Regions from separate parts of the Staphylococcus schleiferi genome, predicted to be linked through region 1. Evidence: riboswitches for the same ligand, from Rfam matches in the RefSeq annotation. Region 1 holds a riboswitch; the other holds the start of a gene.

Region 1 (16,675 bases):
TTTTTTGATGATGAAAAAAGAAAACAACTGAATCAAATCGTTCATCCGATTGTGCGTGAATTGATGCAACAAGAGCGAGATCATTATTTAGCTGAAGGCTATGATGTTGTCATGGATATTCCGTTATTGTATGAAAACGGACTTGAAGATACAGTTGACGAAGTATGGCTTGTCTATGCATCAGAGCCAATCCAAATAGATCGGTTAATGGAAAGAAATCAGTTATCAATTGAAGATGCTAAAGCACGTATATACAGTCAGATTTCCATTGATAAAAAGAGCAGAATGGCCGATGTCGTTATTGATAACTTAGGCTCTAAGCTTGAATTAAAACAAAATTTAGAACAAGTCTTAGCGGAAAAAGGTTATTTAAATGCTAATGATGATTCTAATGAAAACGATAAAATAACTTAATATGATTTTTCAGCAACGCCCTGTGGTAGCATATGTCAAAACATTTTTTAGCATTTTTGGCATACGTGATGTGTTACAACGGGGCGTTGTTTTTATTAGAAAGTTGTGACAAACAATCTAGTATAAGTAGCGATTTAAGTGTGAAGAAAAATGTTTCAGCGATAGGTTTTCCACTATAGCTCGTCTTTAATATATCATGCTATTTGGCCGATATGTGAAAAACACATACATCAAATGTTATTTATTGAAAGTAATAAGAAAAAATTATCAAAGAAAACGGTTTCAAATTGACTTTAATATGCTATACTAATTTCTATAAGTATAACACATTATTAAGGAGTGCTTTTATCATGACGACAAAGATTGCGATTAATGGTTTAGGGCGAATTGGCCGTATGGTTTTAAGAGTAGCATTGAATAGAGAAGATGTTGAAGTAGTGGCTTTAAATGCAAGTTATCCACCTGAAACGATAGCCCATCTTCTTAAATATGATACAACGCACGGTCGTTTTAATCAGACTGTTGAAGCAACTGAAAATGGTATTAAAGTAGATGGAAAAGAAATTAAACTCGTTTCAGATCGTAATCCTGAAAATTTGCCATGGGGTGCGCTTGATATTGATATCGTAGTGGAAGCAACAGGTAAATTTAATCATGGTGACAAAGCGAATGCTCATATCAAAGCAGGGGCGAAAAAAGTAATTTTAACGGGACCTTCAAAAGGGGGAGAAGTGCAGACAATTGTGAAAGGTGTAAATGATCATGAATTGGACGTCATGCAATATGATGTGTTCAGTAATGCTTCATGTACAACGAATTGTTTAGCACCTGTCGCAAAAATTTTAAATGATCATTTTGGGATTGAAAATGGTTTAATGACAACGGTTCATGCTGTGACAAATGATCAAAATAACTTGGACAATCCGCATAAAGATTTAAGACGCGCACGTGCTGCCTTTGAAAGCATTATTCCGACTTCAACGGGTGCAGCCAAAGCATTATCACTCGTTTTGCCAGAGTTAGAGGGTAAATTACATGGTATGGCACTTCGTGTACCAACCAAAAATGTATCTTTAGTCGATTTAGTCGTTGATTTAAAACAAACAGTTACAAAAGAAGAAATTAATCGTGTTTTTAGAGAGAATGATTTAGATCAAGTTGTTGCAATTTCTGATGAGCCATTGGTTTCAGATGATTTTACGACAGATGCGCATTCTGCAATTATTGATGCTGAGTCTACGATTGTAATGGGGGATAAAAAAGTTAAAGTACTCGCATGGTATGATAACGAATGGGGTTATTCCACAAGAGTTGTCGATGTATTACAGCAAATCGCATCACAACTCAAAGTTAAAGTTGCATAACATTCTAATGTGTCAATAAGCGAGCATGAGACTGAGAACACTTCACATCAAAATATTTATATTAACTAATATCAATATAAAGGTTGAGACGATTTTGAAATTGTCTCAGCTTTTTTTGTGCAAAAAAGAAAAATTACGATTTCAATTGCGTTAAAATAGGCGTAACTTTTGAAATAAATAGGTTTGTAGTATAATTAAACAAAATTAAGATGAAGAGGGTGACAAAGTCGTGAAATGTCCAAAATGTAATCATACGCAATCTCGAGTTGTAGATTCGAGACATGCAGATGATATGAATGCTATTAGAAGAAGACGTGAATGTGAACATTGTGGGACACGTTTCACTACTTTTGAACATATAGAAATGAGTCCGCTCATTGTTGTGAAAAAAGATGGTACAAGAGAACAATTTAATAGGGAGAAAATCTTAAACGGACTTGTACGTTCATGTGAAAAACGTCCCGTCCGATTCCAACAACTCGAAGAAATTACGAATCAAGTTGAATGGAAATTACGCGAATCGGGTATTGCTGAAATTTCATCACGAGAAATAGGGGAGCACGTGATGGATTTATTGATGCATGTTGACCAAGTTTCTTATGTACGTTTTGCATCCGTTTATCGAGAGTTTAAAGATGTTGATCAGTTATTGAAATCAATGCAGGGGATTTTGAAAGAAAACAAGCGGAGTGAATAAATAATGAGTCAATTCATTTATCAAAGCCAATTAAGTCCACACGATGGATTTATCGTCATGCGCCGTTTCCATTTTCACGCGGTGCATTACGATGTGTTAAGCCGTCTGTTCACACCTTTAATTGGTGCCGAAGCAATTGGTGTATATCAATTTTTAAACCAATTTGAAGGTGTATCTTTTGAAGAGGGCTATACCCATTATACAATGATGTCAGAATTAAAAATGGGCTTAAGACAGTTTAGAGAGTTTTTAGATTTACTTGAAGGAATAGGACTATTAAAAACGTTTGTTCAACAATCTGAGAATACAACTCAGTTCGTTTATGAATTATTGCCACCTCCTTCGGCACAGCGCTTTTTTAATGATCCAATGTTATCCATATACTTTTACGAAGTAGTTGGTCAACAACGCTATCACCAAATTAAAAAGGCATTTATACCTACATCTAAAGATTTAACAGGCTTTACAGAAGTAACTAAAAAATTTACAGATGTATTTAAAGTACCAAAATATCAAATGGTGACACCAGACGAAAATCTTAAAGAACAGCAATTTGAAGGTTTGGACTTAACAGACGTTTACTTTGATTTTGAGTTGTTAGCCGACATGTTACAATCTCATTATGTAAGTAAAAATATTCTTTCAGAGCCAACGAAATCTTTAATTATCCAACTGGCAACATTATATCGTCTATCACCGGATGTGATGAAAGCGATTATTTTAAAATCACTCAATGCCGATCAATCATTGTCAGTTACTAACTTAAGAAAACAGGCACAAAGCTATTATCTTATGGAACATCAGCAAGAATTGCCAGCGTTACAAGCACAGAATCTTGAACTCGCAAGTGATGAACCAAATCAGTCAACCGAAGCTAATGTAGTGTCAAACTGGGATGAATGGTTTGATTTAATGGATCATACAAGTCCGATTGTGATGCTGACATCCTATGGTGGATCTGAACCTCCACGCTATCAAAAAGAGATGATAGAGGAGTTGATGCAGCGAGAAGGATTTAGTTTTGGTGTTATTAATATTTTGTTACAGTTTGTGATGCAAAAGACGGATAATAATTTACCAGAAAAATATGTTTATTCTGTTGCATCGACTTGGAAAAAAAGTGGTGTAACCGATGCACGAACAGCGTATGAGAAAGCAATGGAAGTTCAAAAAAATCAAGATAATGCAAATCAAAAACGCTTTGAATCCACTGCTCCAAAGCAAAAGCGTGGCTACCGTCAAGCATCATCAGAAAAACAACCACGTTGGATTACACACCCGGAAGAATATCAACAAAAAGAAGAAGATCAAGAAGCGTTAGCAAAAGATAGAGAGGCGTTTCTTAATAAACTAAAAAATAAAAGACGGGCAGGTGAAGATTAATGAAAAGTTTCAATAGTATTATGGGAAACCATCAAAAACTTGATCAAAAAATACAAGAGATTAAACGACAAGTATTAAATGATCCAGATGTAAAAGCTTTCTTGAATGCACATCAATCAGAAGTAACGAACAGAATGATTGATGAAGATTTAAATATTCTTCAAGAGTATAAAGATCAACAAAAGCATTATGATGGTTCGCACACGTACGAAAACTGCCCAAACTTTGTAAAAGGTCATATTCCTGAACTTTATATTGAAAACCAGCATATTAAAATTCGTTACTACCCTTGTCCGTGCAAAATAAGACATGACGAAGAGCAACATGCTAAAAGTATGATTACATCTTTCCATATGCATCCAGATACACTTAATGCTAAAATCAAAGATATTTATATGACGAGACGTAATCGCTTGGATTTAGCTATGAGGCTAGATGATTTGATTGATGCGATGATTGATAAACGGCCTGTGAAAGGACTCTACTTATACGGAGAGTTCGGCACAGGAAAGTCCTTTATTTTGGGTGCAATTGCGAACGAATTAAAGGATAACCGGGTGCCTTCAATGATTATTTATGTGCCTGAATTTATACGTACATTAAAAAATGGTTTTAAAGACGGTTCGACTTCCAAACGTATTCAACAAGTGCGTGAAGCGCGAGTTCTTTTTTTAGATGATTTAGGTGCAGAAGATATGACACCTTGGGTACGTGATGAAGTTTTAGGCCCTATTTTACATTATCGAATGATTCAAGAACTCCCAACGTTTTTCAGTTCGAATATGAGTTTACAAGAATTAGAAGATCATTTGGCGACTACAAAAAATGGGACAGATGTGATGAAAGCGAAACGTATTATGGAGCGTGTCAAAACTCTAAGTGATGCGTATTTATTAGAAGGAGAAAATTATAGAAAGCATTGAAAAAATAAATTTTAGCGTTATAATAAGGATAAATAAATATTGATTTTAAAGTTTGAGGATACGATACGAATGAAGTTATGGTACAGAGAGCTACTGGCGATGAGAATGTAGTGCATAACCCTTTGTGTTACTCCCTCTATAGATTGGTGTTTGTAATGAATACCCGGCTCAAGACCGTTATCTTATGTAGAGATGTCATTGCAGTAATGTATATGGCAAATTAGGGTGGTAACACGAAGACCTCGTCCCTTTGTTGGGATGAGGTCTTTTTTATTTTCAAAACTTTAACGACAATCAATGATAGGAGGAACATTATGTCAGAAATTAAAGTACGTTTTCCAGATGGAAGTGAGAAAGCTTTCGAACATGGTATAACTACAGAAGAGATAGCACAATCCATTAGTCCAGGATTGAGAAAAAAAGCGGTTGCTGGTAAATATAATCAACAGATGGTGGATTTGACTCGTCCATTAGAAGAAGATGGAACACTTGAAATCATTACACCAGGTAGTGAAGAAGCTTTGGAAGTACTAAGACATTCTACAGCGCATTTGATGGCACAAGCTTTAAAACGTTTATATGGTGACGTTAAATTTGGTGTCGGTCCTGTAATCGATGAAGGTTTTTATTATGACTTTGATATGGAAGAAAAAGTTTCGAGTGATGACTTTGAAAAAATTGAAAAAACAATGAATCAAATCATTAATGAAAATCAAAAAATCGAACGCCGTGTTGTTTCAAGAGATGAAGCTAAAGCGTTTTTTGCGAACGACCCGTACAAATTGGAATTAATAGAAGCCATTCCAGAAGATGAGTCTGTAACACTATACAGTCAAGGTGAGTTCACTGACCTTTGTCGAGGTGTCCATGTACCTTCAACATCAAAAATTAAAGCTTTCAAACTTTTATCAACTGCTGGCGCTTACTGGCGTGGTGATAGCAATAATAAAATGTTACAACGTATTTACGGTACAGCATTTTTTGATAAAAAAGACTTGAAAGCCCACTTGAAAATGTTAGAAGAACGAAAAGAACGTGATCACAGACGTATTGGTAAAGAAATGGAGTTATTTACGAATAATCCGCTTGTAGGTGCAGGTTTACCACTATGGTTACCGAATGGCGCAACTATTCGTCGTGAAATCGAACGCTATATTGTTGATAAAGAAGTAAGTCTTGGGTATGACCACGTATACACACCTGTAATGGCGAATGTTGATCTTTATAAAACTTCAGGCCATTGGGATCATTATCAAGAAGATATGTTCCCAACAATGCAACTTGATGCAGACGAAGCGATGGTATTGAGACCTATGAACTGTCCGCATCATATGATGATTTACGCTAACAAACCACACTCATATCGTGAATTACCTATTCGTATCGCTGAGTTAGGTACAATGCATCGTTATGAAGCAAGTGGTGCTGTTTCAGGGCTCCAACGTGTTCGAGGCATGACTTTAAACGACGCACATATTTTTGTAAGACCCGATCAAATTAAAGATGAATTCAAACGCGTTGTAAAAATGATTTTAGACGTTTATGAAGATTTTGGTTTTGAAGATTATAAATTCCGTTTGAGTTATCGCGACCCTGAAGACAAAGAAAAATATTTCGATGATGACGATATGTGGAATAGAGCAGAAAAAATGTTGAAAGAAGCTGTCGATGAACTTGGTTTACCGTATGAGGAAGCGTTGGGTGAAGCGGCATTTTATGGTCCAAAACTTGATGTTCAAGTTAAAACTGCAATGGGTAAAGAGGAAACTTTATCAACAGCACAACTCGATTTCTTATTGCCAAAACGATTTGATTTAACTTACATTGGACAAGATGGAGAACAACACCAACCTGTAGTCATTCATCGTGGTGTCGTTTCAACAATGGAACGTTTTGTTGCCTTTTTAACTGAAGAAACAAAAGGAGCATTCCCAACTTGGTTAGCACCACAACAAGTTGAAATTATTCCTGTTAACAACGATTTACATTATGATTACGCACGTCAAGTTCATGATGAGTTGAAATCTCAAGGTGTGCGCGTGCATATCGACGATCGTAATGAGAAAATGGGTTATAAAATAAGAGAGGCACAAATGAAAAAAATTCCTTACCAATTAGTAGTTGGAGATAAGGAAATCGAAAACAATGAAGTCAATGTTCGTCAATATGGTTCTAAAGATCAAAAAACAGTAGAAAAAGATACATTTGTGTGGGAATTGATTGACGAAATTCGATTAAAAAAACAGAGATAATTATTGCTACTATATGAAGACTGATGTATAGTATAATCTAAATATAAATATTATTTGATTGAGTTAGAGGCGCGATTTTAAAGAGTAATCCTTGGTTTGTATTGATGATACTGACACCATAAGATGAAAGGGAAAGTCGCCGAAATGAGAAGTGATCATCAACACTTCTTGTTGGGCTAGTATTCGAAAGGAACTAGACTGTCACAACAGTGATGCGCTACCTATTAATATAAAATTAACTGAGGTTGCGTCCGGAATTTTTGATGCAATCTCTGTTTTCGTTTCTATTAAGGTCGTTTTAATTTGCGTAATTCATCTAGCGACACAAGATTTGTCTAAACCTCTAAGCAATTAGGAAAGGATTAGGAAAATGAGTAACGAAAAAAATGAAAATCAAAATACAGTCCAGCGTCATTTGAAAGATCGACATATTTCAATGATTGCTATAGGTGGAGCGATTGGTACAGGTTTGTTTATGACCTCTGGTGGTGCCATTCATGATGCAGGACCTTTAGGGGCTTTGCTTGGCTATTCCATTATTGGGATTATGGTGTTTTTCTTGATGACTTCACTTGGAGAAATGGCGACATATCTACCCGTTTCAGGTTCATTTAGTACGTATGCAACACGGTTTGTCGATCCTTCTTTAGGCTTCGCTTTAGGATGGAACTATTGGTTTAACTGGGTTATTACTGTTGCAGCAGATGTCACAATTGCTGCACAAGTCATTCAGTACTGGGCACCATTACAATTTTTACCTGCATGGGCATGGAGCTGTATCTTTATGGTCATTATTTTTGGGCTTAATGCTTTATCTGTGCAAGTTTATGGTGAAAGTGAGTATTGGTTTGCATTTATTAAAGTCGCAACTGTCATTATTTTCATTATTGTAGGTGTGCTGACTATCTTTGGTATTATGGGTGGTAAAGCCGTTGGTTTTGACACATTTACTCAAGGTGATGCTCCATTATTAGGTGATGGTGTAGGTGGAAGCTTGCTTGCTATTTTTGGTGTATTTTTAATTGCAGGTTTCTCATTTCAAGGGACAGAATTAATTGGGATTACAGCAGGTGAATCTGAAAATCCTGAACGTGCAGTACCAAAAGCGGTTAAACAAGTTTTTTGGAGAATATTATTATTTTACATTTTTGCGATTTTCATTATCGGTATGTTGATTCCTTATAACTCTCCAGCACTTATGGGTGGTGGCGATGATATTGCAACTTCACCGTTTACACTTGTATTTAAAAATGCTGGTTTAGCCTTCGCTGCTTCATTTATGAATGCTGTCATTTTAACGTCAGTATTATCTGCAGGTAATTCCGGTATGTACGCAAGTACGCGTATGCTCTATTCAATGGGTAAAGATGGTTTAGCATCAAAAGTGTTTAGTAAAACGAACAAAAATGGAACGCCAATCATTTCTATGCTTTCTACTGCTGCTATCGTTATTTTGATCTTTACAGTACAACATCTTAGCGGTAACGCTTATGAATATATCGTTGCTGCCAGTGGTCTAACAGGCTTTATTGCATGGGTCGGTATTGCAATCAGTCATTACCGATTTAGAAAAGCTTTCCACGCACAAAACTACGATATCGATCAATTAAAATATAAAGCGAAGTTATACCCATTTGGTCCAATTCTTGCTGGTGTTCTTTGTACCATTGTCATTATTGGACAGGACGTTGATTTAATTCAAGGTGGCGGCTTTGATCTCAACCGTTTCTTAATTACGTACATGGGTATTCCGGTATTCTTAATCTTTTTCTTTTATCATAAACTGAAATATAAAACGAAACTAATTCCAGTAAAAGAAGTTAACTTAGATAAAAATGTTGAAACAATTGAAAAAAACTTCCAAAAAAACATTGACTAAAGTTTAATACGTTGGTATGATTGTATCTGTTGAATACGAAACGGACCAAGTAGAAGCTTCCCGCTTCTCACCTGTAGCGACGCAAAAAGCTGTTGGCAGGTTAACGATTAAACATGTGAAGTATGTTCATGTTAACGTGAAGAGCGGGGGTGACGCACCCTCGCTTTTTTTCGTGCTTGGACCATTCGTAAATTTTTTGGAGGTGTCAACAATAGCTAAGGATCAAACGCAAGTTAATGAAAAGATTCGCGCAAAAGAATTACGTGTCATCGGTCAAAATGGTGATCAAATTGGTGTAAAATCTAAAAATGAAGCATTGGAGATGGCAGATCGACTTGGTTTAGATGTCGTAATTGTCGCTCCAAACGCTAAGCCACCTGTTGCTCGTATTATGGATTACGGTAAATACAAATTCGAGCAACAGAAAAAAGAAAAAGAAATGAAAAAGAAACAAAAAGTCATCAATGTTAAAGAAATACGTCTTAGCCCGACTATTGAAGATCATGATTTCAATACAAAGCTTAAAAACGGACGTAAATTTTTAACTAAAGGTGATAAAGTTAAAGTTTCAATTCGTTTCAGAGGGCGTGCAATTACACATAAAGAAATTGGCCAACGCGTTTTAGAAAAATATGCTGAAGCGTGTAAAGACCTTGCTACAATAGAGCAAAAGCCTAAAATGGAAGGTCGCCAAATGTTCCTTATGTTAGCCCCAATTAATGAAAAATAAAAAGTGATTATAGGAGGAAAACATCATGCCTAAAATGAAAACCCACCGCGGAGCTGCGAAACGTGTAAAAAGAACAGGATCTGGTCAACTTAAACGTTCTAGAGCTTATACGTCTCACTTATTCGCAAACAAATCTACAAAGCAAAAACGTAAATTGCGTAAAGCTTCTTTAGTTTCAAAAAGTGATGCAAAACGCGTTAAACAATTATTAACATACGTAAAATAATATTTAATAAAGAATAAAAGATTGAGATGAGGTATGACAGAGCATACCCTAGAGACAAAAGGAGGAATTTATTATGCCACGTGTTAAAGGTGGAACGGTAACAAGAGCGCGTCGTAAAAAGACAATCAAATTAGCTAAAGGTTACTTCGGTGCGAAAAGCACATTATATAAAGTTGCAAAACAACAAGTTATGAAATCAGGTCAATATGCATTCCGTGACCGTCGTCAAAGAAAACGTGATTTCCGTAAATTATGGATTACACGTATCAATGCTGCTGCACGTCAACATGATATGAGCTACTCTCGTTTAATGAACGGTTTAAAACAAGCGGGTATCGACATTAACCGTAAAATGTTATCAGAAATCGCAATTTCTGATGAAAAAGCATTTGCTGAATTAGTGAACCAAGCTAAAGCAGCTTTAAAATAATTATATTTAGAAGCGTTAGCGTCTAAATCGCAAACTCTCTTCAAAGTAGATACTGCTTAAGTAACCACTTTGAAGAGAGTCTTTTTATTTAAGGCTTTACCATTTTTTATAAATTTTGTTACGATATATAAAAAACATAAAGGAGTTAATCATGTCAAAATTTGATGAGCAAATTACTGTTGTGCCTCGTATACGACTATTTAATAATGAAGAAAATGCCTTTAATGGTTTTTTACCTCGTACGGATAACAAAGGTCAGTCTATTTATCAAACGCTAGCCGATTATGAAGTGAAAAGACGCGGTGATATGGAAGAAGACCCTTCATTCAAGCAATTAATTAGTTATTGTCTATTAGAAAATGAAAACGGTGAAATTTTAGTTTATGAAAGATTAGAAGGCGGCGGCGAAGCGCGTTTACACGGCAGTGCTTCAATTGGTGTTGGTGGCCATATGAACGATGTGCCTGATGCACACAATATCGAAGAAGTCATTAAAATCAATGCGAGCCGTGAGCTTGAAGAAGAAGTTGGTTTAACCGTTGATGATAGTAAGGAACTTAACTTTATCGGTTTTATTAACGATGATAATAATGAAGTTGGCCGTGTACACTTAGGTGTTGTTTTTAAAGTGCATGTAAAGCAAGAAGAAGTAGAAGTGCAAGAAACAGACACTTTAAAAATAGAATGGCAATCACTAGAGAACATTCAAGATTTATCTATATTTGAATCATGGAGTGCACTGATTTTAGAAAAAATGAAATAGGTGAATGCAATGTCTGACATTATTCCTTTTCCAAAAATGAAGAACAAACTTATGAAGGATATCGATGAGGCAATGAAGCAAGCACAATACGAACGTGCTTATGATGCTTTCAATGCATATGAACGCCATTTCGAGTTGTCGCCAGAACTTGCTTTAATGAAGTGTGAAGTGCTATGGCAACTCGAAGCTTATTTAGAGCTAAAAGAAGAATCTAACATTTTAATGGTGCAAGGTTTTCAGCCTTATGACACGTTGATGATTTATTACATTAAAAGTTTATTTGCATTAGGACATTATCATTCGGTAGTTGAGATGATTACACAAGTGATTGATGAAGTGCGCGAACATGAGACAAGGCTCATTTTATTGCCGATTAAAGATCAAGCACAATCCAAATTAGACGAACGACAAGATTATATGGCACACCGTTTGCAAAATTTCACTTATTTGGATCAAAGTGAACAAACACAACTGCTTTTAAGTTTAATCGATGATAGCGCATATCAATTTCAGTCAACGATAGCCTATCTCTTGCAAAATGAAACCTTGCCAATGAATATACAAAATTTAATGCTTGAATATTTACGTTTTGCTCGTTACAATCAATGCGTTCAAGTGGAAAAACCATTTTGCAATTTGAAAGTAAAGCCAAGTGAACTGAGCGGCATTGAACAAACGACATTCAAAACTGAGCTTTTGCCCCGCATCATACATCGTTTAGAATCAGAAATGCCATCCTTTGTTCACGAAGACTATGTTCACCTTCATACGCATAATATCGCGTTATATCCGGTTGATATTTTGGAAGAGGCGTCCATAGATACATGGATTGAGGGCTATATGAACTATTTTAAAGCGTTAATGGGTTTCGAATATGAAACAGATGGCGCGACAACTGCAATATTTAACTTGATAAAATCGTTAAATACATAGGTATCATTATTTCAAACACTGACAACCTATGCTATAATAAAGAAGTTGAAAAATTTTAAAAATGAAAAATCATGGAGGTTTTTATACATGACAGCAACTTGGGAAAAAAAAGAAGGTAATCAAGGGTTACTACAAGTAACTGTACCTGCAGAAGAAGTAGATAAAGCGTTAGATCAAGCGTTCAAAAAAGTAGTTAAACAAATCAATGTACCTGGTTTCCGCAAAGGTAAAGTACCACGCCAAATTTTCGAACAACGTTTTGGTGTAGAAGCACTTTATCAAGATGCCGTTGATATCTTGTTACCAAAAGCATACAGTGAGGCTGTAGTAGAAGCAGATATCAATCCAGTTGATCAACCTGAAATTGAAGTAACACAAATCGAAAAAGGTAAACCATTTACTTTCGATGCTACTGTTACAGTAGAACCTGAAGTTCAATTAGGTGATTACAAAGGATTAGAAATCACAAAACAAGAAACTGAATTAACTGATGAAGAGCTTGAACAAACAATTGAACAACGCTTAGAAGCTATGGCTGATATGGTTATTAAAGAAGACGGTCAAGTTGAAGAAGGCGATACAGTTAACTTAGACTTTGATGGTTATGTAGACGGCGAACAATTTGAAGGTGGCCAAGCAGATGGTTACGACTTAGAAATCGGTTCAGGTATGTTTATCCCAGGTTTCGAAGAACAACTTGTTGGTTTGAAAGTAGGAGAAGAAAAAGAAGTTGAAGTGACATTCCCTGAAGAATATCACGCAGAAGAATTAGCGGGTAAACCAGCTACATTTAAAACAAAAATTAATGAAATCAAAACTAAAGAAGTGCCTGAGTTAGACGACGAGTTAGCAAATGAACTTGATTCTGAAGCTGATAACGTTGAACAATACAAAGAAAACTTACGTAAACAATTAACTGAACAAAAAGAAACAGATGCTGAAAACTTACAAAAAGAAGAAGCAATTACAATAGCAACTGACAATGCTACAGTAGATATTCCTGAAGCAATGATTAAAACAGAAGAAGATCGTATGGTTCAAGAATTTGCGCAACGTTTACAACAACAAGGTCTTAACCTAGAAACTTATTTCCAAATTTCTGGTCAATCTGAAGAAGACTTACGTGGTCAAATGAAAGACGATGCAGAACAACGTGTAAAAACTAACTTAACTTTAGCAGCAATCGCTGAAGCTGAAAATATCGAAGTTTCTGAAGAAGATGTTGATAAAGAATTACAAACTATGAGTGAACAATTCAACATTTCAGTAGAAGACATCAAAAACACTTTAGGTAATACTGACATCGTTAAAAATGATGTACGTGTGAAAAAAGTAATTGATTTATTAGTTGATGAAGCGAAATTAGTTGAAGCAAAAGAAGATAACGAAGCAAGCGAAGAAGCTTAATTAAAGTATGTTGAGTGATACGATGGTTAGATCGAACATTCACTCAATGTTGGCTAGCGCAACTGTAATAAATTGACCCTTGAGGGGGTGGGATATTGAATTCTTGAACTCAAAGTTTTCTATAATCCCACTCTCATTTTCGTTTATTGGCTATTTCAAATTCGATAAGATGCATAGTCAATATAAGAATCAACGATTAGAATTTCAATTGATATGAAAGAACTAAGGGAATTGTATATAATAAAGTAGTAAGCATCACTTGTTAATGGTTTCTTGCTATTTACAAAACACATTACAGTTAAGGCTAAGAAGTTAATGACTAGTCCAATAATGCAACGTAATGCAAATAACTTGAAAGAAACTATATTTGCGTAATAGAATGCATTCTAGTATAGTCGTTAAAGAACAGGGGTGTAATAAAGTATGTTTAAATTCAATGAAGATGAAGAAAACTTAAAATGTTCTTTCTGTGGTAAAGATCAGGATCAAGTTAAAAAGTTAGTCGCAGGGAGCGGTGTCTATATTTGTAATGAATGTATCGAACTCTGCTCTGAAATCGTTGAAGAAGAATTAAGTCAACAAGATACAGAAGAATTGACAGAACTACCCACACCAAAAGAAATCATGGAGCAATTGAATAATTATGTCATCGGCCAAGAAAAAGCTAAAAAATCTTTAGCTGTCGCAGTTTATAATCATTATAAACGTGTTCAACAATTAGGACCTAAAGATGACGATGTAGAATTACAAAAAAGTAATGTCGCTTTAATTGGGCCTACAGGTAGCGGTAAAACATTGTTAGCACAAACTTTGGCTCGTACATTAAATGTACCGTTCGCTATTGCAGATGCCACAAGTTTGACAGAAGCTGGATATGTAGGTGAAGATGTTGAAAACATTTTGTTACGTTTAATACAAGCAGCTGATTTCGATATTGATAAAGCTGAAAAAGGTATTATTTATGTCGATGAAATTGATAAAATCGCACGTAAATCTGAGAATACGTCTATTACACGTGACGTTTCTGGTGAAGGTGTTCAACAGGCATTACTCAAAATCTTGGAAGGTACAACTGCAAGCGTGCCGCCACAAGGTGGACGTAAGCATCCGAACCAAGAGTTTATCCAAATCGACACAACAAATATTCTCTTTATTTTAGGTGGCGCATTTGATGGTATTAACGAAGTCATTAAACGCCGCTTAGGTGAAAAGGTTATCGGTTTCGCAAGTAATGAAGTTTCAAATTATGATGAAGCAAGTTTACTCGAACAAATTCGACCAGAAGATTTACAAACTTATGGCTTAATTCCTGAGTTTATTGGTCGTGTACCTATTGTTGCCAACCTTGAAACATTAGATGTCGAAGCGCTTAAAAATATTTTAACGCAACCTAAAAATGCACTTGTTAAACAGTATACAAAAATGCTTGAATTAGATGGTGTTTCATTAGAGTTTACTGAAGAAGCATTAGCAGCAATAAGTGAAAAAGCAATTGAACGTAAAACAGGTGCACGTGGTCTACGTTCTATTATTGAAGAAGCGTTGATTGATATCATGTATGATATTCCTTCAACTGAAGATGTCGTGAAGGTTGTTATTACTAAAGAAACAATTGTTAATGAAACTGAGCCAGAACTCTATGATTCTGAAGGTAATCTCGTTAACGTGACAAAAACTTCTGCATAAATCAAAGGGAAACTTAAGAGGATAATGGCATAAAAGAATGCTCGAAAGATAACTCTTCTATCAGTTTGCGTATGTTTTTTGTCTATTGTTACAAAGCTGAGTCTCATAATCAAATGGATTATGTCTCAGCTTTTTTTATAATAAAAATAAAAGAGGTGAAATTAAAATGAATATTAATCCAAACCATGTCGATATATTAATAAGTGCAGTAAAGCCAGAACAATATCCCGACCTCGGTTTGCCTGAAGTCGCACTAAGCGGACGCTCTAACGTAGGTAAATCGACATTTATCAATAGTATGATTGGACGCAAAAATATGGCGAGAACTTCACAACAGCCAGGAAAAACGCAAACACTCAACTTTTTCAATATTGATGAGCAATTAATTTTTGTCGATGTGCCGGGTTACGGGTATGCCAAAGTAAGTAAAAAACAACGTGAAGCATTTGGTAAAATGATAGAAACTTATATCACAACACGAGAACAGTTAAAACTCGTGATACAACTTGTTGACCTTCGTCATCCGCCGACAGAAGATGATGTGCTCATGTATGATTTTTTAAAGTATTATGACATCCCAACATTAATCATTGCGACTAAAGAAGATAAAATTCCAAAAGGCAAAGTCCAAAAGCATATTAAAATCATTAAAGAAAAGCTAGAGTTAGAAAAAGGGGATCAAATTATTAGTTATTCTTCAATTGAGAAAAAGAAGCAAGACTTAATTTGGTCTACAATTCAAGAATTTTTAGAAGCATAAAGACGATTTCGAAGTACATATGTTATTTTATTAAAGCATGTCAATACACATACGGACAGCATAAGATGAGGTTTTACAACGAAAGCATTTTATCATTCTTTTCTCATCCTAAGACACGCGTTCTTTAATAAATTTTTAAATTATCATATTAAAGTGTCTTTTTTTAATTAGAATGAATCTAATCTATGTTATAATGTAGTTATTGTAGATTATATGGGGGCATAAACATGTATTTAATAGCAGTAAGTGTAAATCATCGAACAGCTGATGTTACATGTCGTGAGAAGCTAGCATTTAAAGAAGAAAATATGCTTAGCGTCCACAAATCACTGTTTGAAACAAAGTCTATATTAGAAAACGTGATATTATCAACTTGTAATCGCACAGAAGTCTATGCTGTAGTCGATCAAATTCATACGGGCCGTTATTACATTCAAAGATTTTTGGCGAGACAATTTAGTTTTGAAGTAGATGAGATTAAAGCCATTTCTGAGGTTAAAACAGAAAATGAGGCTATTGAACATCTATTTAAAGTTGCTTCTGGGTTAGATTCTATTGTGCTTGGAGAAACTCAGATACTAGGTCAAATCAGAGATGCTTTCTTTACAGCTCAAAAAGCAGGAACTACGGGCACTATATTTAATGAGTTGTTTAAGCAAGCGATCACTTTTAGTAAAAAGGCACACCATGAAACAGATATCGCAGACAACACAATCAGCGTGTCATACGGTGCTGTGGAACTAGCGAAAAAGATGTTCGGTAAACTTAATAAAAAGCATGCGTTAGTGATTGGTGCTGGTGAAATGGCAGAATTGTCATTACTTAATT
Region 2 (16,675 bases), 260 kb from region 1:
GTATTATCAAACTTAGGTTTAAATGCTGTAATCAAAATGTCTATACCGGTTTTACTCATTTTATACCCAATCGCGATTACGACAGTATTGTTAATTTTAATCGCACGTTTTATTCCAACACGACGAATTACGCAACAAATCACTGTGGCTGTTGTCACAATTGAATCTGCTTTAAGTGTTATGAATACAAACGGATGGTTAAAATTAAGCTTTATTGATCAACTTCCTTTACATCAACATTCACTTGAATGGTTTCCAATTGCTGTAGTTACATTAATCATCAGCTATATCATTGGTGCATTTGTAAAAAGTTCTAACATTATCGTTTACGAAAAAGAATAATCGTGAGTCATAATGAAACCACCGCATTCCTATTATGGATGCGGTGGTTTTTTAAATGTTTTCATACTGATTATTGCTGGTTTCTTTGAACTTTAGCTGTCGTCAGTCTTTCTTTTAAGTCACTTTCTAATAGCTTCAAGTCCGCTTCAGCTTGTTGTCTTTTTTGTCTGCCTTCCTCTTGAATTTGTAGCGTTTCTTCAATCGTTTGAATAATGTTATCTTGTGTTGTCTTAAGCGTTTCAATATCAACAATGCCTCGCTCATTTTCTTGAGCAGCTATATTAGCGTTTTGACGCAACATTTCAGAGTTACGTAAAAGCATTTCGTTGGTTGTATCTGTTACTTGCTTTTGTGCAATAGCAGCTTTATGTTGACGTTGTAAAGTAAGCGCGATTGCCATCTGATTTTTCCATAACGGAATACTTGTTAAAATTGAACTTTGAATTTTTTCAGCGAGCGCACGACTCACATTCTGAATCATTCGAATTTGTGGCGCCGATTGTAAAGAAATCTGTCTTGATAATTTCAAGTCATAAATTCGCTTATCTAAACGATCTAAAAATTGCTCCATATCTGCAACTTCTTGAACTTTCATTTGATCAGATGCGCTTTTAGCTTCTTCACGCAATTGAGGCAATAGCGCTTGTTCTATTTCTTTCTTTTTCTGTTCACCAGCTTGAATGTATAAGTTTAAAATATCAAAATAATCTTTATTTTGTTGATACAAGCCATCTAACATTTGGATATCTTTTACTAATAGTGATTTGTTTTTATCGAGTTCTATCGAAATACGATCCACTTGAGCACTTACCGATTGCATTCGTGAAAATAGCTGTTGCATTGAATTTTTTGAACGCTTAAATATTTTCTTTAAAAATGAATCATCCTTTTGAGATAACGACTCAGGATCAACTTCTTTAAGTTTTTTCATCAATTGTTCTAATGTATCACCGATGGGGCCTACATCTTTAGACTGTATTTCATTCAACATTTGATGCGAAAAAGTTGAAAGCTGTGTTTGCGCGTTAGCTCCAAATTTCAATAAACTTTCATGATTTAAAGGTTCGATTTGTGCAGATAAACTATGAATCTTTTGACGATCTTGTTCTGATAAATGTTTATCTAACTCTGACGATGTTTCTAAAGCTTGTACCTGACTTTGAGACGTCATTTCTTGATCAAAAGATTTGAAATAATCATCTAAAGGATGTGCTGTCGCTTCTTTAGAAAGGTCATTTTGTTTCATCGATCATTCTCCATTTCTTTCATATTTCTTTTCTGATACAGCTGATTAAGCTTTATTTCCGTGTCTAGTTGATTATAATCTTGTTCATTAATTTGTTTTAAATCAGCAATCAGCGTACGTTTGACTTCTTCTAATGTAATACGCGTTTGTTGTAATTTTTGTTGTTCTTCTGCTGATTTTAAAGGCATTTTCGCAAGACGTGTGTAACTTTCAACAAGATAAAGCGCATTATCGATATGCGAATAATAAAAACTTTCTATCTTATAAAATTGAAAAGGCCGTTGTTTAACGAGCGCGTTAATCGTACGACTCAAACGAAAGATGTCATTAATCAACTTGAAATCTTGTATAGATCGTACATTAATAAATGTTTTTAAAATTCTTTTGATTTTACTTTGTGCTTGGTTTATTTGATGCACAATATAGCGATAGTCTTTGCGCGATAAATTCATTTCTTGTAAATACGCACGTGATGTGAGTCTTTGTGTTGGAACATAACCCGCAATAAATCCTGTAAAGCCTATCAACATGTCTAAAATAAAATTTAAATCTAAGGCAAAAATACTTGTCAGCAGTGCGATAATAGATACCGGAATACCGACAAAAACACCCCAAATACGAGAAAATATATACTTCATATCCATCTTCCTTTAAGATATCACTTTAAAATCTCTAAAATCTTTTTCTATTTCTAGTTCGTCAACAGAATAGTGTGTAACACTTGAAGCAGGGGAGGCGCCCTTCGATACAGCCTTTGTAAAGCTTTCAAGTTGTGTTTCATTCCCTTGAGCATGAATTTCTACATAATCATCTTTATTTTTTACATTGCCAACGATTTCATATTGCATCGCAAGTCGTTCAGTAAAATATCTAAACCCTACACCTTGCACCCGACCATATACACGGATTAAATAGTGCTTCATTTAACATCACCTCTTACAGTTAATTATAAGGATTTTCAGCCTAAAACTCTAATAATAAAGCTACATCACATGTCGATGATTTAAGTGCTTTAACTTGATTTTTAAATTTAAAAATATTATTTTGGATGAAAGACATTTCTTGTATTTAGGGGGACAATTTCATGTGGGAAGTTGCTAAGATTCGTGCAGACTACGAAGGTTGGTGGTTATTCGATGACTGGCCAGAACACATCGTAGATACACAGAAGTTTGATTCGTACGACGCATTTATACAAGCTTACCAACAGTTGATCCAACAAGCGAAAGGCTGTTATGACAATTACATTGTTGGCAAGCATAATATTTACGCATTTTATAATAATTGTGACATGAACTATTGCGAAGACTGTGAGGAAGATCTTCAAATCTTTTATAGCTATATTACATTAAAAAATGAAAAAATTTATTTAAATTTACCAATAATAGACTAATCGATAAATTTTAAATTCTATATTGCAAATCATGCACAATTGCCTTATAATAAGGTATAAGCAATAGCATTATTCCATATTGCAAAAAATATTTTTTTAGATTATATAAATTAAGAATTAGTATTTTTTGTAATATGCGAATAGCGCATATTGAATTTTAGTCTTGGAGGTTTCACACATTATGAAACAAGGTACAGTTAAATGGTTTAACGCTGAAAAAGGATTTGGTTTTATCGAAGTTGAAGGAGAAAACGACGTATTCGTACACTTCTCAGCTATTAACCAAGAAGGTTACAAATCATTAGATGAAGGTCAATCAGTTGAATTTGAAGTAGTTGAAGGCGATCGCGGTCCTCAAGCTGCAAACGTTGTAAAACTATAATAAATAGATGCAATATTGACTTAGAAAAACAGTGAAGCATACTTCACTGTTTTTTTGTGGTTGTATATTTTTAACGGTTGGTGAAATATTCACTGACCGTTATTTTAATTTTTGATATTAAAAAAGCACAAATATCTCTATAATTGTAAGTGACCAAACCAACGATTAAGGAGATATTGTGCCTATGTGTAATGATATATCAGAAATGCTTGGAATTAAAGTCAAAAATTTAAAAATCACTCAAAATCTAGGATTAGATGTACATAAAAACGTAAAGGCATTATTATACGAAGGCCAATTGACATATCATCCCAGTGCTTGTGCGTGTTGTGGAATTAAAAATGATGCCCATTTAATTATTAAACATGGCTTTCGTAAAACGAAAGTTTATATGGGATTAATTTTTGAAAGACCTGCCTATTTAAAATTGAAGAAACAGCGCTTTTACTGTAAAGCTTGTCAACAAACCTTTACAGCTCAAACACCCTATATTCAACCCCGATGTACCATCTCAAATGAGGTCAAATGCATGATGATCCGGAAACTATCTAAAGTCATCTCTGAAAAGGATGTCGCTGAAAGTCTATGTGTATCACCTTCAACTGTCCATCGCCATTTAAAAGAGGTAAGTGATTCGGTGAAGACGCAGGCACATCATGTTTTAGCTGAGCACTTAGCTTTTGACGAATTCAAATCAACGAAAGATGTCGAAGGTGCAATGAGCTTTATTTACTGTGATAGTGTAACCCATGATATCATCGATATTTTACCTGATCGTCGCAAACATAAATTAGAAGCCTATTTTTTAAAGTTCTCTAGAAAGCAACGTGAAAGAGTGAAAACCATCTCTATAGATATGTTTCCACCTTATATCGCACTCATTCAAGACTTATTTCCTCATGCGGAGATAATTATGGATCGCTTTCATATCGTGCAGGCTATCAATCGTGAAATCAATCGATGCCGAGTTCAAGTTATGAATGGTTTTAGGACAAAAGATAGACCTCAATATAATAAATTAAAGCGTTATTGGAAGTTACTATTAAAAGCGCCCTTAGATTTAGATCGAATGATATATCAGTCATACGGACTTTTTAAGTCTTGGCAGAGTCAATACAGTTTAGTTCAGTATTTATTGGAGCTTGATGAGAGGCTCAAAGAGACATATGAAACGGGGCATCGTCTTTTAAGTGCTCTGAAAGTAAACGATATCCAGCAATTACGCTTCATCTTACAGGATTCAAAAACAAAAGATATTTCACAAGGACTCAAGCGCGTCATTCAAACATTCATCAAATATTTGCCCTATATCTCAAATACGATGCGTTATCCACATTTAACGAATGGGCCAATTGAGGGCATTAATAATAAAATAAAACTGATTAAACGGGTTTCTTATGGTTATAGAAATTTCTGGAATTTTAGGAATCGAATCTTAATCATTTCCAAGGTATTTGTAAGTGAATATAAAAAACGCATTAAACAACAAAATAACGTTGCTTAATGCGTTATCGTCTCGCCAACCGACGTTGACAAAGAACCTTTTTTGTATGCTCAGTGGTTCATACAGCATACAGCATAAGACTAGGTCATCACTGTCAAAAAGAATCGCGCTAAGATGACTTTTAATAGAAAATCATCTTAGCGCTTCCTTTTTGTTATAAAACTTCGTATAATATGCCTTTGTTTTGCTAGGGGGACAACCTCAGCCCGTCGTCTCCGGCTCGTCCTGTACCTCATGCGAGGGTTATTAAAGATTGGATGTTCCAACTTCGTTCACTAACAAACCAAGGTTATGGATACTATTTAACGTCATTAATAATCAGTTGTCTTAAAGATTGGCGTTTAATGACTTCTCGTGCTTTTCCATCTTTCACAAAAAATACAGAAGGCTTTTGAATTTGGTTATAATTAGACGTCATACTATAATGATAAGCGCCTGTTGTTAAAACCGCTAAATAATCGCCACGTTTGACGCTTGAAGATAAGCGAGCTTCATGAATGAGAATATCACCGGATTCACACAGTTTACCTGCTAATGTTACCGTCTCATCTGCTTCTTCTTGACGGTTCACTAATAACACTTGATACTGTGCATCATATAAAGCTGTACGTATATGATCACTCATACCCCCATCAATAGATACATATTTATTCACATTTGGAATCTCTTTAATCGATCCTACCTCATATAAAGTGACACCTGCTTCTGCCACAATTGAACGACCCGGTTCAATACTTAAAGTTGGAATAGGGTAGTCAAGTTGATGACATGTTGCTTTTATGGCTTGAACAATTTCAGTAATGCCTTCCTCGATGTTGAAAGGACGATCACTTTCAACATACTTCACGCTAAAACCGCCCCCTAAATTAAGCAATTCAATCGAAATATCATTTTCTTTTAACCACTGTAAAACCATTTTCGCTGTTTCTATCATGCCCGTTGTTTCTTCAATTTGAGAACCAATATGAAAATGGATACCTTTAAAGTGAAGTTGTTGAGAAGCTTGTATTTTTTCGATAGCTTGTAAAGCAAGGCCGTGTTTTAATGATAATCCAAATTTACTTTTTTCTTGTCCCGTTTGTATAAATTCATGTGTGTGAGCCTCAACTCCAGGATTAACTCTAACTAAAACCTCGACTGTATCAGTAGCATAGCGCTCAATCAAATCAATTTCATCTAGCGCATCAACAACAAAATAACCAATACCACTTTCAATAGCATAGCGAATCTCTTGTTTTGTTTTATTGTTCCCATGAAAATGAATACGCTTCGGATCAAAACCTGCTTCTAAAGCTGTGTAGAGTTCTCCTTCAGACACCACATCTAAATCAAAATCTTCTGATTGTGCCAATTTGACCATTTGAATACAAGTGAACGCTTTTGAGGCATATGATAATACATAACCAATATCATTCTGTTGAAATGCGCTGTGATAGCGTCTCATTTGATTTCTTATTTGCGCTTCATCATAGACGATAGTAGGGGTCCCAAAGCTTTGGGCCAAAGTTTTTAAACTTGTTCCTGCCAAAGTGAGTTCTCCACTTTTATTGTAACTTACTGTCATTTATCTATACTCCTTTATCAGTGAATCCAAATTTAATGCGCTTAACTGCTCCGAATTCGCACCTACGCCTTTAAATGTATAATCATCGATGCGTAAATCTTCATTATACAAAATGACTTTATCTTTCGCTTGTACGTGTTCATCAACTTCAACAAACATATGACTCATCATTAAGGCACGAATAGGGTAAATACGTTGATTTATCATAACTTCATGTTGCGCACGTGTACGTAATATTCCATCTCCATAGCCAATATCAACGACGGCTAAACGTGTGTTATTTTCCTCCGCGGTATAAGCAAAGCTATAACCACAGTGATCTCCTTGTTGAACCTGTCTCACTTGGATGACATTTGCGCTTACTGTCAATGCTTGCGGGAATGCTTCTCGAGAAAGTGAAGCATATGGGCGAGAGCCGTATAAAGCTATGCCAATACGTGCATGTGTATGATGTTCAAAAACATGGCCCTCTCTAAAATAACTGGCGCTATTTTGTGCGTGTATCAAGTCAAACGACATATTCATTTTGTTGACTAGAACATCAACAACATTGAACCAAGCATCTCTTTCCTGTTGATACATCGTAACGTCAAATTCATCTGCATAGCCAAAATGAGTCCAAAGCCCAGTTATTATCATTTTAGGGCTATACGTTTGACGATGATCTTCAATAACTTTTATCATTTCATCAATCGTTTTAAAACCAGAACGATGTAATAAGTTTTCGTATTCTAAATGCACTTTAACATCAAACAATGCTTCTTTATATTGTTCATAAAATGCCAAAGAGGGCAATGTCATATGAATATCATATGTACGCAATAACTCAAATTCATCCGTTGCATTCATTAAAAAAATCGTCGCTGCAGCATCGATTTTACGAATCGCAATAGCTTCATTTAATGACGTTGTACTAAACGTATCAATACCCATTTCTTTAAATGTATTGACTGCAAAATCTAATCCGTAATTATATGCATTATTTTTAACAACAGCCATAATCGATTGATTACCTTTAACGCGTTTTACATTTTCTTTAAAACGCGCTTGATTGATTTGCCAAACTGCAGTCATGCTTCCACCTCGTTATAATTAAATAACAGTCTTTCATAATAATCCGCAATGCGAATTAATACATGCTCATCAAAATTTAATTGTGGGGTATGAAGACCACTTACAAATTGCTTTTCATCATTTCTAGTGCCTACAAATACAAAGTAAGCAGGGGCAATTTGACGATAAAAACTGAAGTCTTCACCAAACAAGTATGGACGTTCATTCTCAATAACCGTCATTTGGTGATAATTGAGACTTTCCACTACATATTTTTTTAATGATGGATCATTCATAGTAGGGGGATATCCTTCAGCAAACTTTACTTCGCAAGAGACATCAAATAAGGTATGCGCACTTTGCGCAATTTTTTGCATTTGATTTTGTATTGCGCTCAAATCATCCATATCATAAGTCCGAATTGTACCTTCTAAATAGCCTTTACTTGGTACCGTATTAATCGCTTCACCAGCATGGAAATGACCGATGTGAACAATATTGCGTTGTAGCCCGTTAAGATGATATTGTTGGATTTGTGAAACTTGCGTTAAAATATGCTGTAAAGCTTCACCCGCAGATTTACCTTGTTCTTTATTTGCAACATGACTCGATTCGCCCTCAATAAAAAATCGATATTCGGTCGCACTTGCTGTAATCTCATGATCTCTTATTACAACCGAACCTTCTTCAACAAAAGGCATCACATGTACACCATAAATGGCATCGATATGAAACTTATCTAAAGCATGAGACTTGATTAATAAATTCGCACCGCCCCCAGATTCTTCAGCAGGTTGAAAAATAAAAACAACATGGTGGGGTAATTGACCTTCATCAAATAGCTTTTTACATCTTTTTACAAATAACATTAATGCGGTTGTATGCCCATCATGCCCGCAAGCATGCATTTTATTATCCGTCTCACTTCGATAGACGACATCGTTCTCTTCGTGTATCGGAAGGGCATCGATATCAGCACGATAAGCAATGGTATGTTCACTATTGCCTTCTAAATAGGCGATGATACCCGTTTCTAAAGGCTTTTCGTAGGGGACCTCTAAGTCTATCAAAAATTGTTCTAAATAACGTGTTGTCTCAAACTCTTCTAAACTCAATTCAGGATGTTGATGTAAGTATCGACGATGTTGTGTGACAAATTCTATTTCGCTCATAAAAAACTCCTTTCTTTGTGCTATGTATAAAAAGAGGGCCGAGTTGTTTGCTCCGCCCACTCATAGATTACTCGTCTAATTTACGTAATGCTGCGACAATCTCACGTTTTGAATCTTCAACTTCATGTGCTTGTTTAATGACTTTTGCTGGTGTACCAGCGACTACCGCGCCAGCCGGAACATCTTGTGTGACAATCGCGCCAGCTGCGACAATAGCACCTTCACCCACACGTACACCTTCTAGAATCACAGCATTAGCACCAATCAAAACGTTATCTTCAATGATAACAGGGGAGGCGCTTGGGGGTTCAATTACACCCGCTAATACCGCACCTGCACCGACATGAACATTTTTACCCGTCGTTGCTCGGCCACCTAATGTTGCATTCATATCAATCATTGTACCTTCACCAACGACTGCACCTATATTAATTGTTGCACCCATCATTACGACCGCACCGTCACCAATGACTGCATGCTCTCTAATAAAAGCGCCTGGCTCAATACGGGCATTCGTATTTGTTAAATCTTTGAGTGGTATTGCTGAGTTACGACGGTCCATTTCAATTTCTAAGTCTTCAATTCTCATTTGGTTTTCTTCATAGAATGTTGCCCAGTCAGCAGCTTCACAAAAAATCACTTTTGAATTTTCAGAGCCGAAAACTTTAAATTGTTCTGGAAATGCGATGTCACTTAATTCACCATTAATATAGACCTTTAACGGCGTAGATTTTTTTGCATCGCTAATATATTGAATAATCTCTTCTGCTGTAAAATTTTTAACCATATTGTAAAAACGCTCCTTTATAAGTTATCAAATGTATAATACCCGGGTTGTTGATGAACTAACTTTTCTGCTGCACCCAATGCGCCATTTGCAAAAATATCTTTTGACTGAGCTCGATGTGTCAATGTAATTGTTTCATCGACGCCCGCAAATAATACATCATGTTCACCTACAATCGTGCCACCCCGTACTGTATGGATACCAATTTCATTTTTAGTTCTTTTCGCATCTTTTTGACTACGATCATAAACAGGGGAAACATCAGATCTTAGCGATGCAATGACATCATATAATTTTTCTAACGTTCCACTTGGTGCATCTACTTTTTGATTATGATGCGCTTCCGTTAATTCGATATCATAGTCATTTAATAAAGGCACTGCTGCTTCTAATATTTTTGTCAAAGCATGTACACCATAGCTCATATTTGCACTGAAAAATACAGGCATTGTATTGCCGAGTGTTTTTAATTTCTGAGTAATACGTTCTTTTTCTCCTGTTGTCGCAATCACAAGGGGTAATTTAAAATCATCCTCAAGTAATGGCAGTAACAAATTAGGATGAGAAAAGTCTATAGCAACCTCAGCTTCTGTGGCATCGCTTATTTTTTCATATAATGGGTACGGTATATTCTCTTTTTTTCGATTGACAATGACACCCACAATTTCATGTCCATTTTCTTCAGCTAATCTTGCGACACGTTGGTTCATTGCCCCATAACCAATAAGTAAAATTTTCATTATTGAACACCTGCTTTAAATTGTTCGTATGCTTCTTTCAATGTTTGTTGCTCTTGTTCATTTAATGTAACTAGAGGTAATCTCACTTCATATTGCCCAAATCCTTCTAATGCACAAAGGTACTTGATCGGAATAGGGTTGATATCAATACTCATCGCGTCTAGAAGGGCACGAATCGGTTGGAATAGAGCTTCGCGCTGTGACGCTTCTGTATATACTTGTTGAAACTGCTTCGGAATCACATTTGCGACAACCGAAATCACACCGTGACCACCTTGTTGATAATACGATAGAATATTGTCATCATTGCCACTATACAATGCAAACGAATCCGTATCAACCCGTGCTTGAATCTCTGCTAAATAATCAAAGTCATTTGTAGCATCTTTTAATGCAACAATATACGGATTCTGACTTAGGCGTTCAATCGTTTCAGGCTCAATTGTAGCGTTCGTACGTGAAGGAACATTATAAAGGACAACTGGCAAAGCTGTTGCATTTGCAATAGCTTCAAAATGAGCAATCAAGCCACGTTGACTCGTTTTTAAATAATACGGCGTGATTAACATAATTGCATCAGCTCCAAGCTCTTTTGCACGTAGAGAAGCTGCTATTGATTTTTTCGTATTATTTGTACCCGTTCCAACGATAATAGGTACACGTTGATCATTAACTTCAATAACTGTTTGAAGTATTTGGTCTTTTTCTTCATCAGTTAATGTTGGATTTTCGGCTGTTGTTCCATTAACGACTATCGATTGAATACCATTTTCGATAAGAAAATTGACATGATTACGAATCGCATTATAATCAACTTCATCGTTTGTAAAAGGGGTAATTAAAGCAACACCTGTTCCTTCAAAAATATGTCCCATTATAATTCTCCTTTCAATTTTAGCACTTGTTCTAATATTTGAACCGCATTCAGTGCCGCACCTTTTAATAAGTTATCTGAAGTTACCCATAAGTGAAATGTATTATCTAAAGAATCATCTTTTCGAATTCGACCAACAAACACTTCATCACGTCCTGTGGAATGAATCGCTAAAGGGTACGCATTATTTTCTGGATCATCGACCAAAACAACACGAGGGTCTTTTTCAAGTACATCTTGAATTTCTTTCACCGTTGTAGGTTGGTCTAAAGTGACGTTGATGTGAACACTGTGACTATCTTGAACTGGCACACGAACACAAGTCGCTGTTACATTTAATTCTGGCTCAGTTAAAATTTTTCTCGTTTCATCAATCATTTTTTGCTCTTCTTTTGTATACCCATCTTCAAGAAACACATCAATATGTGGCAGTACATTATTATAAATTGGATGTGGGTAAGCTTCAGGCGATAAACCTTTGGCCCCATTTTCTAAATCTTGTTTACCTTTCATACCTGAACCTGAAACAGCTTGATATGTTGTATAAGCAACTCGTTTTAAACCAAACTGTTCTTGCAATGGTTTCAAAGGAACGACCGATTGGATTGTAGAACAGTTCGGATTAGCAATAATCCCTCTCTTGAACGTTGGGGCATTCACTTCAGGCACAATCAAATCAACATCTTCTGTCATACGCCATTGACTTGAATTATCGATGACTGTAGCACCGTTAGATTCAAAATGTGGGGCAAATTGAGCACTTGTTCCGCCCCCTGCACTCATAAGCACATAATCAAAGTGATCTTCAGTGGCTTGCTCAGTTAATTCCTGAACAGTATATGTTTGTCCTTGAAAATCTACTTTTTGACCTGCAGAACGTCGTGACGAAAAAAGTACGAGTTCATCAAAAGGAATATTTTTTCGGTCAATCGTTTCTAAAATTTTTGTACCTACTAATCCTGTTGCACCTACAACTGCTAATTTTGTCATCTTATCTCACTCCAATTTTAAATTCAAAGTCATACTTCAATAAAGTCTGATTTAGCATTATCTTCACACAATTCAGATAATAATTGATATTTTAATCTTTACTTTACAACGCATCCACTGAATTGACAACTTAAATCAATAGTTAAGTCTAGACTTTACAAAAATGGGGGACACATATAAACAAAAAAGCAAGTTCGGCGTGCGAACTTGCTCAATCTATATACAAGTGATGCACTCCATTATTGTAACAATAATGACAGACTCTCAGCTCTTAACCAAAGAATCCAACAAACAAGCAACTGCAATACTGTTTGTTTCGGCATCTCACCCTTTCGATATATGTGCTTGCAGACACGCTTAAAATATATCTACTTATGATTGATGCGCCTCATCAGTGATATTCAATTATTATGAACTTCATTATACATATAAACGCTTAATGTGTAAACCTTTATGTGAAAGCTTTTCATTCTAGCTCTCTATTTAAGACATTGAAATGGGATTAGGCTTTTGCTTTAAGTACACCTTTTTCTTGCAAGTATAACTCATAACTCATTTCCTTAGAAAGACCGCCTTCATGGTCTAAATCAATCACACGATTCGCGATAGTATTGATAAACTCAAAGTCATGAGAAGTAAAGATGAGTGAGCCTTTAAATGTTTTCAAGCCTTCGTTTACTGAAGTGATACTTTCTAAATCTAGATGGTTGGTTGGCTCATCTAACAATAAGACGTTCGCACTTGATAACATCATTTTGCTAAGCATACAGCGTACTTTTTCTCCACCAGATAAAACGCTCGCTTTTTTCTTCACTTCTTCACCGCTAAATAGCATACGGCCTAGAAATCCGCGTAAAAACGTCTCTGTTTGTTCATCCTCTGGTGCATATTGACGCAACCAATCGACTAAGTTCATATCCACACCTTCAAAATAAGCAGAGTTATCTTTAGGGAAGTAACTTTGAGAAGTTGTCACACCCCATTTAACTGTACCTTCATCGGGTTCCATTTCACCAGCAAGTATTTTTAACAATGTCGTTTTTGCAATTTCACTTTCACCAATTAATACAGCTTTATCATTAGGGTTCATTGTGAAAGAGATGCCGTCTAAAACTTTTTCGCCTTCAATCGTTTTAGAAACATTGTCAACAAATAGTAGGTCATTTCCGATTTCACGTTCTGGCGTGAATTTAACGAACGGATAACGACGAGATGAAGGTTGAATATCATCTAATTCTATTTTCTCTAATTGCTTCTTACGACTTGTTGCTTGTTTCGATTTTGACGCATTGGCAGAGAAGCGCGCAATAAAGTCTTGTAATTCTTTGATTTTTTCTTCTTTTTTCTTATTTTGTTCTTGCGCCATCTTCTGAGCCAATTGGCTAGATTGATACCAAAAATCATAATTCCCTACATAAATTTTAATCTTACCGAAGTCGAGATCAGCGATGTGCGTACAAACATTATTTAAGAAATGTCTATCGTGGGAAACAACAATCACTGTATTTTCAAAGTTAATTAAAAAGTCTTCTAACCAACTAATGGCTTGAATGTCTAGTCCGTTGGTCGGCTCGTCGAGTAATAACACATCAGGTTGTCCAAATAAACTTTGCGCTAACAATACTTTAACTTTTTGATTATTTTCAAGTTCAGACATTTTTTTATCATGTAACTCTGCCGCAATACCAAGTCCTGAAAGTAATGTTGCCGCATCCGCTTCAGCATTCCAACCGTTCATTTCAGCAAATTCGCCTTCAAGTTCAGCAGCGCGTATTCCATCTTCATCACTAAAGTCAGGTTTCATATAGATTGCGTCTTTCTCTTGCATGACTTCGTATAAACGCTCATGCCCTTTAATGACAACATCTAGTACACGTTCATCTTCATATGCAAAGTGATCTTGTTTTAATACTGCTAAACGTTCATCTTTGCCTAACGAAACATGACCCGATTGAGAATCTAACTCTCCTGATAAAATTTTTAAAAACGTAGACTTTCCTGCACCATTTGCACCGATAAGTCCGTAACAATTTCCCGGTGTGAATTTAATATTCACATCTTCAAATAATTTACGATCACCGAAACGTAAACTCACATCTGTAACTTGTAACATGGATTTTCTCCTTTATTTCATTTTCATCTAATGGATGAATTATATCATGAGAAAGGGCTATAAATCTAATTTCTTTAAAAAATAATCGAACAGCACCGCATGACTTTTAAATGTAACTTACCCTTAATGCTTATACCACTATAAGATGATATAATAGAAATAACTTAATTATAGAGGAGTACGTTATGTCATTTAAAGAAAATGAAATTATAGGGACGATTGAATTTTTAGAAGTAAAAGCCCTTGAAGGTTCTACATATCATTTGGAAGGGCCGAACCAAGAATTAGTGAAATTAAATGCGTCAGAAGTCAATGCTGATGACGAATTAGAAATAGGGGAGTCATATAGTTTTTTCATCTATCCTAACCGATCTGGTGATTTATTTGCTACTCAAAATATGCCTGATATTACCGTGGGGCGTTATGACTTTGTTCGTGTACTCAGTACAGACCGTGATGGTGCACGCTTAGACGTCGGCTTACCAAGAGAAGTTTTAGTACCATGGGAAGATTTACCCAAGCTTAAATCGTTATGGCCTGTAAAAGGAGACTACGTTTTATGTACATTGAGAATTGACCGTGAACGACAAATGTTTGCTCGACTTGCATCAGAAACAACGGTCCAACAAATGTACACACCTGTTCATGATGACGCACTTAAAAACAAAACAATTCAAGCACGCCCATATCGTTTATTACGCGTAGGTACATTTCTTTTATCAGAAGAAGGCTACAAAATTTTTGTGCATGAGTCAGAACGTAAGGAAGAACCGAGACTAGGACAACAGTTAGATGTGCGCATTATTGGCTATAATGATAAAGGCGAATTAAACGGTTCATTTTTACCTTTTGCGCATGAACGTTTGGATGAAGATGGCGAACGTATATTTAACCTACTTGTTGAATACGAAGGCGAATTACCATTTTGGGACAAATCTAGCCCAGAAGCTATAAAAGAAGTTTTTAACATGAGTAAAGGCGCTTTTAAACGCGCTATCGGTCATTTATATAAAAAGCGCATTATCAATATTGAAACTGGAAAAATCACATTAACGAAAAAAGGTTGGTCTCGCTTAGAAGATTAACTCACGTAAAATTTTCAACTTAAAATCATTTCAGATAAAGCCTTGTCGTCATGCATACCACTTGATGATAGGGCTTTTTTCATATGTTTATTTAACGTCATTGTATCTCTATTTGTGTTTCGTCATATTAAATTTATATTGACATTTAAATTGAACAGCTTTATTATTATCATAAAGAACAAAAACGGACATTTTAAAACATTTCCATGGATCGTGACTATTGAATTAGGCGAAACCACAAATCAATTTTGTATCAGACGAATTGATTTGTGGTTTTTTTATTTGAGTTTTGGGAGGTTTATAAATGATTATTCAACAGGTTTTGAACAATAATTGTGCAATTGTCAAATCACACGAGCAAGAAGAACTGATTGTCACAGGTAAAGGTATCGCATTTAAAAAGAAAAAAGGGGACACTTTAGAACGTCAATTGGTTGAGAAAATTTTTCGTCTAGAAAACGAAAATATGAAGCAGAATCTGACTTTTTTAATTAAAGATGTTCCGATTAAATACATCTTAACTAGCTTTGAAGTTGTTTCAACTGTACAAAAGCATTTTAATCTGACGTTTCAAGACTATCTTTATGTGACATTAGCTGATCATTTATATGCAGCACAACATCGTATTGAAAATAACCTTTGGCAAGAAACCGTTATACCAGATATGCAGTCGCATTATCCACTTGAAATGGAGGCCGCAGAACTTGGGTTAAAAATCATTAATCAAAACTTAGCGCCATCGTTTCCACAATCTGAAGTTGTCAGTTTAGCATTACATTTTCTCAATGCCAAGCTGGATGTAAACACGACTCAAATAGAAGATAATGCACGATTCATTCGTATCATTAACTTCGTAAATCAGTTTTTAAATGACCATCAAATTGTTCGAACCCAACGTAATCATTATCACTACGACCGCTTTTTCACACACATGAGTTACTTTTATGAGTCTCAAAATGCAAATAAAGATGAAAATCAATTAAGTTCGATTGATGTTGCTATTTTTTTGGATTAAAACAATCTCATCCAGTCTCGTACAAACTTGCAAGCGAGCTGGCAGAAGCTTTAGAAAGTCAATTTCATCTCACCGTTCTAGAAACTGATAAATATCATTTTCAATTGCATATAGAGCGACTTATTTAAGGCGATAAAGGAGGAAAATTTATGTCTAAAGAAGATAACATGATGATTGGATTTACCATTGTTGCTATAGCAGGTGATGCACGTGCAGAAATTATGCGTGCATTCGAGGCAGCCAAAAGTAAAAACTTTCAAGAGGCGCAAGCACACATTGAAAATGCGAATCGATTTATTAATGAAGCACATGTGGAACAGACACAGCTTTTAGCAAAAGAGTCACGTGGCGAAGTCGGAGAAATGAGTTTTGTCATGGTTCATGGACAAGATCACCTCATGACGACAATGGCTTT

What was found. Region 1 has a riboswitch for lysine ahead of MUA40_RS05480 (amino acid permease). Riboswitches for the same ligand answer to the same signal wherever they lie in the genome.
Positions count from the first base shown of each region.
Region 2: another riboswitch for lysine. It lies ahead of MUA40_RS06840 (aspartate-semialdehyde dehydrogenase); the one in region 1 lies ahead of MUA40_RS05480 (amino acid permease).

Region 1 covers NZ_CP094712.1:1,170,308-1,186,982, forward strand. The annotation lists gene coaE (dephospho-CoA kinase) at 1-414, shown strand, start outside; gene MUA40_RS05455 (glyceraldehyde-3-phosphate dehydrogenase) at 765-1,778, shown strand; gene nrdR (transcriptional regulator NrdR) at 2,008-2,475, shown strand; gene MUA40_RS05465 (replicative helicase loading/DNA remodeling protein DnaB) at 2,479-3,858, shown strand; gene dnaI (primosomal protein DnaI) at 3,858-4,781, shown strand; gene thrS (threonine--tRNA ligase) at 5,096-7,033, shown strand; lysine riboswitch at 7,090-7,261, shown strand; gene MUA40_RS05480 (amino acid permease) at 7,404-8,912, shown strand; ribosomal protein L20 leader region at 8,954-9,090, shown strand; gene infC (translation initiation factor IF-3) at 9,115-9,642, shown strand; gene rpmI (50S ribosomal protein L35) at 9,668-9,868, shown strand; gene rplT (50S ribosomal protein L20) at 9,942-10,298, shown strand; gene MUA40_RS05500 (NUDIX domain-containing protein) at 10,450-11,061, shown strand; gene MUA40_RS05505 (hypothetical protein) at 11,071-11,994, shown strand; gene tig (trigger factor) at 12,082-13,401, shown strand; gene clpX (ATP-dependent Clp protease ATP-binding subunit ClpX) at 13,825-15,087, shown strand; gene yihA (ribosome biogenesis GTP-binding protein YihA/YsxC) at 15,254-15,847, shown strand; gene hemA (glutamyl-tRNA reductase) at 16,075-16,675, shown strand, end outside.
Region 2 covers NZ_CP094712.1:1,434,342-1,451,016, forward strand. The annotation lists gene brnQ3 (branched-chain amino acid-like transporter carrier protein BrnQ3) at 1-342, shown strand, start outside; gene MUA40_RS06780 (toxic anion resistance protein) at 413-1,588, opposite strand; gene MUA40_RS06785 (5-bromo-4-chloroindolyl phosphate hydrolysis family protein) at 1,585-2,226, opposite strand; gene MUA40_RS06790 (acylphosphatase) at 2,239-2,511, opposite strand; gene msaA (regulatory protein MsaA) at 2,673-2,981, shown strand; gene cspA (cold shock protein CspA) at 3,163-3,363, shown strand; gene MUA40_RS06805 (ISL3 family transposase) at 3,548-4,867, shown strand; gene lysA (diaminopimelate decarboxylase) at 5,166-6,431, opposite strand; gene alr (alanine racemase) at 6,432-7,505, opposite strand; gene MUA40_RS06820 (M20 metallopeptidase family protein) at 7,502-8,656, opposite strand; gene dapD (2,3,4,5-tetrahydropyridine-2,6-dicarboxylate N-acetyltransferase) at 8,724-9,443, opposite strand; gene dapB (4-hydroxy-tetrahydrodipicolinate reductase) at 9,461-10,183, opposite strand; gene dapA (4-hydroxy-tetrahydrodipicolinate synthase) at 10,183-11,058, opposite strand; gene MUA40_RS06840 (aspartate-semialdehyde dehydrogenase) at 11,058-12,047, opposite strand; lysine riboswitch at 12,269-12,447, opposite strand; gene MUA40_RS06845 (ABC-F family ATP-binding cassette domain-containing protein) at 12,550-14,160, opposite strand; gene MUA40_RS06850 (CvfB family protein) at 14,346-15,245, shown strand; gene MUA40_RS06855 (CAT RNA binding domain-containing protein) at 15,550-16,260, shown strand; gene MUA40_RS06860 (PTS lactose/cellobiose transporter subunit IIA) at 16,410-16,675, shown strand, end outside.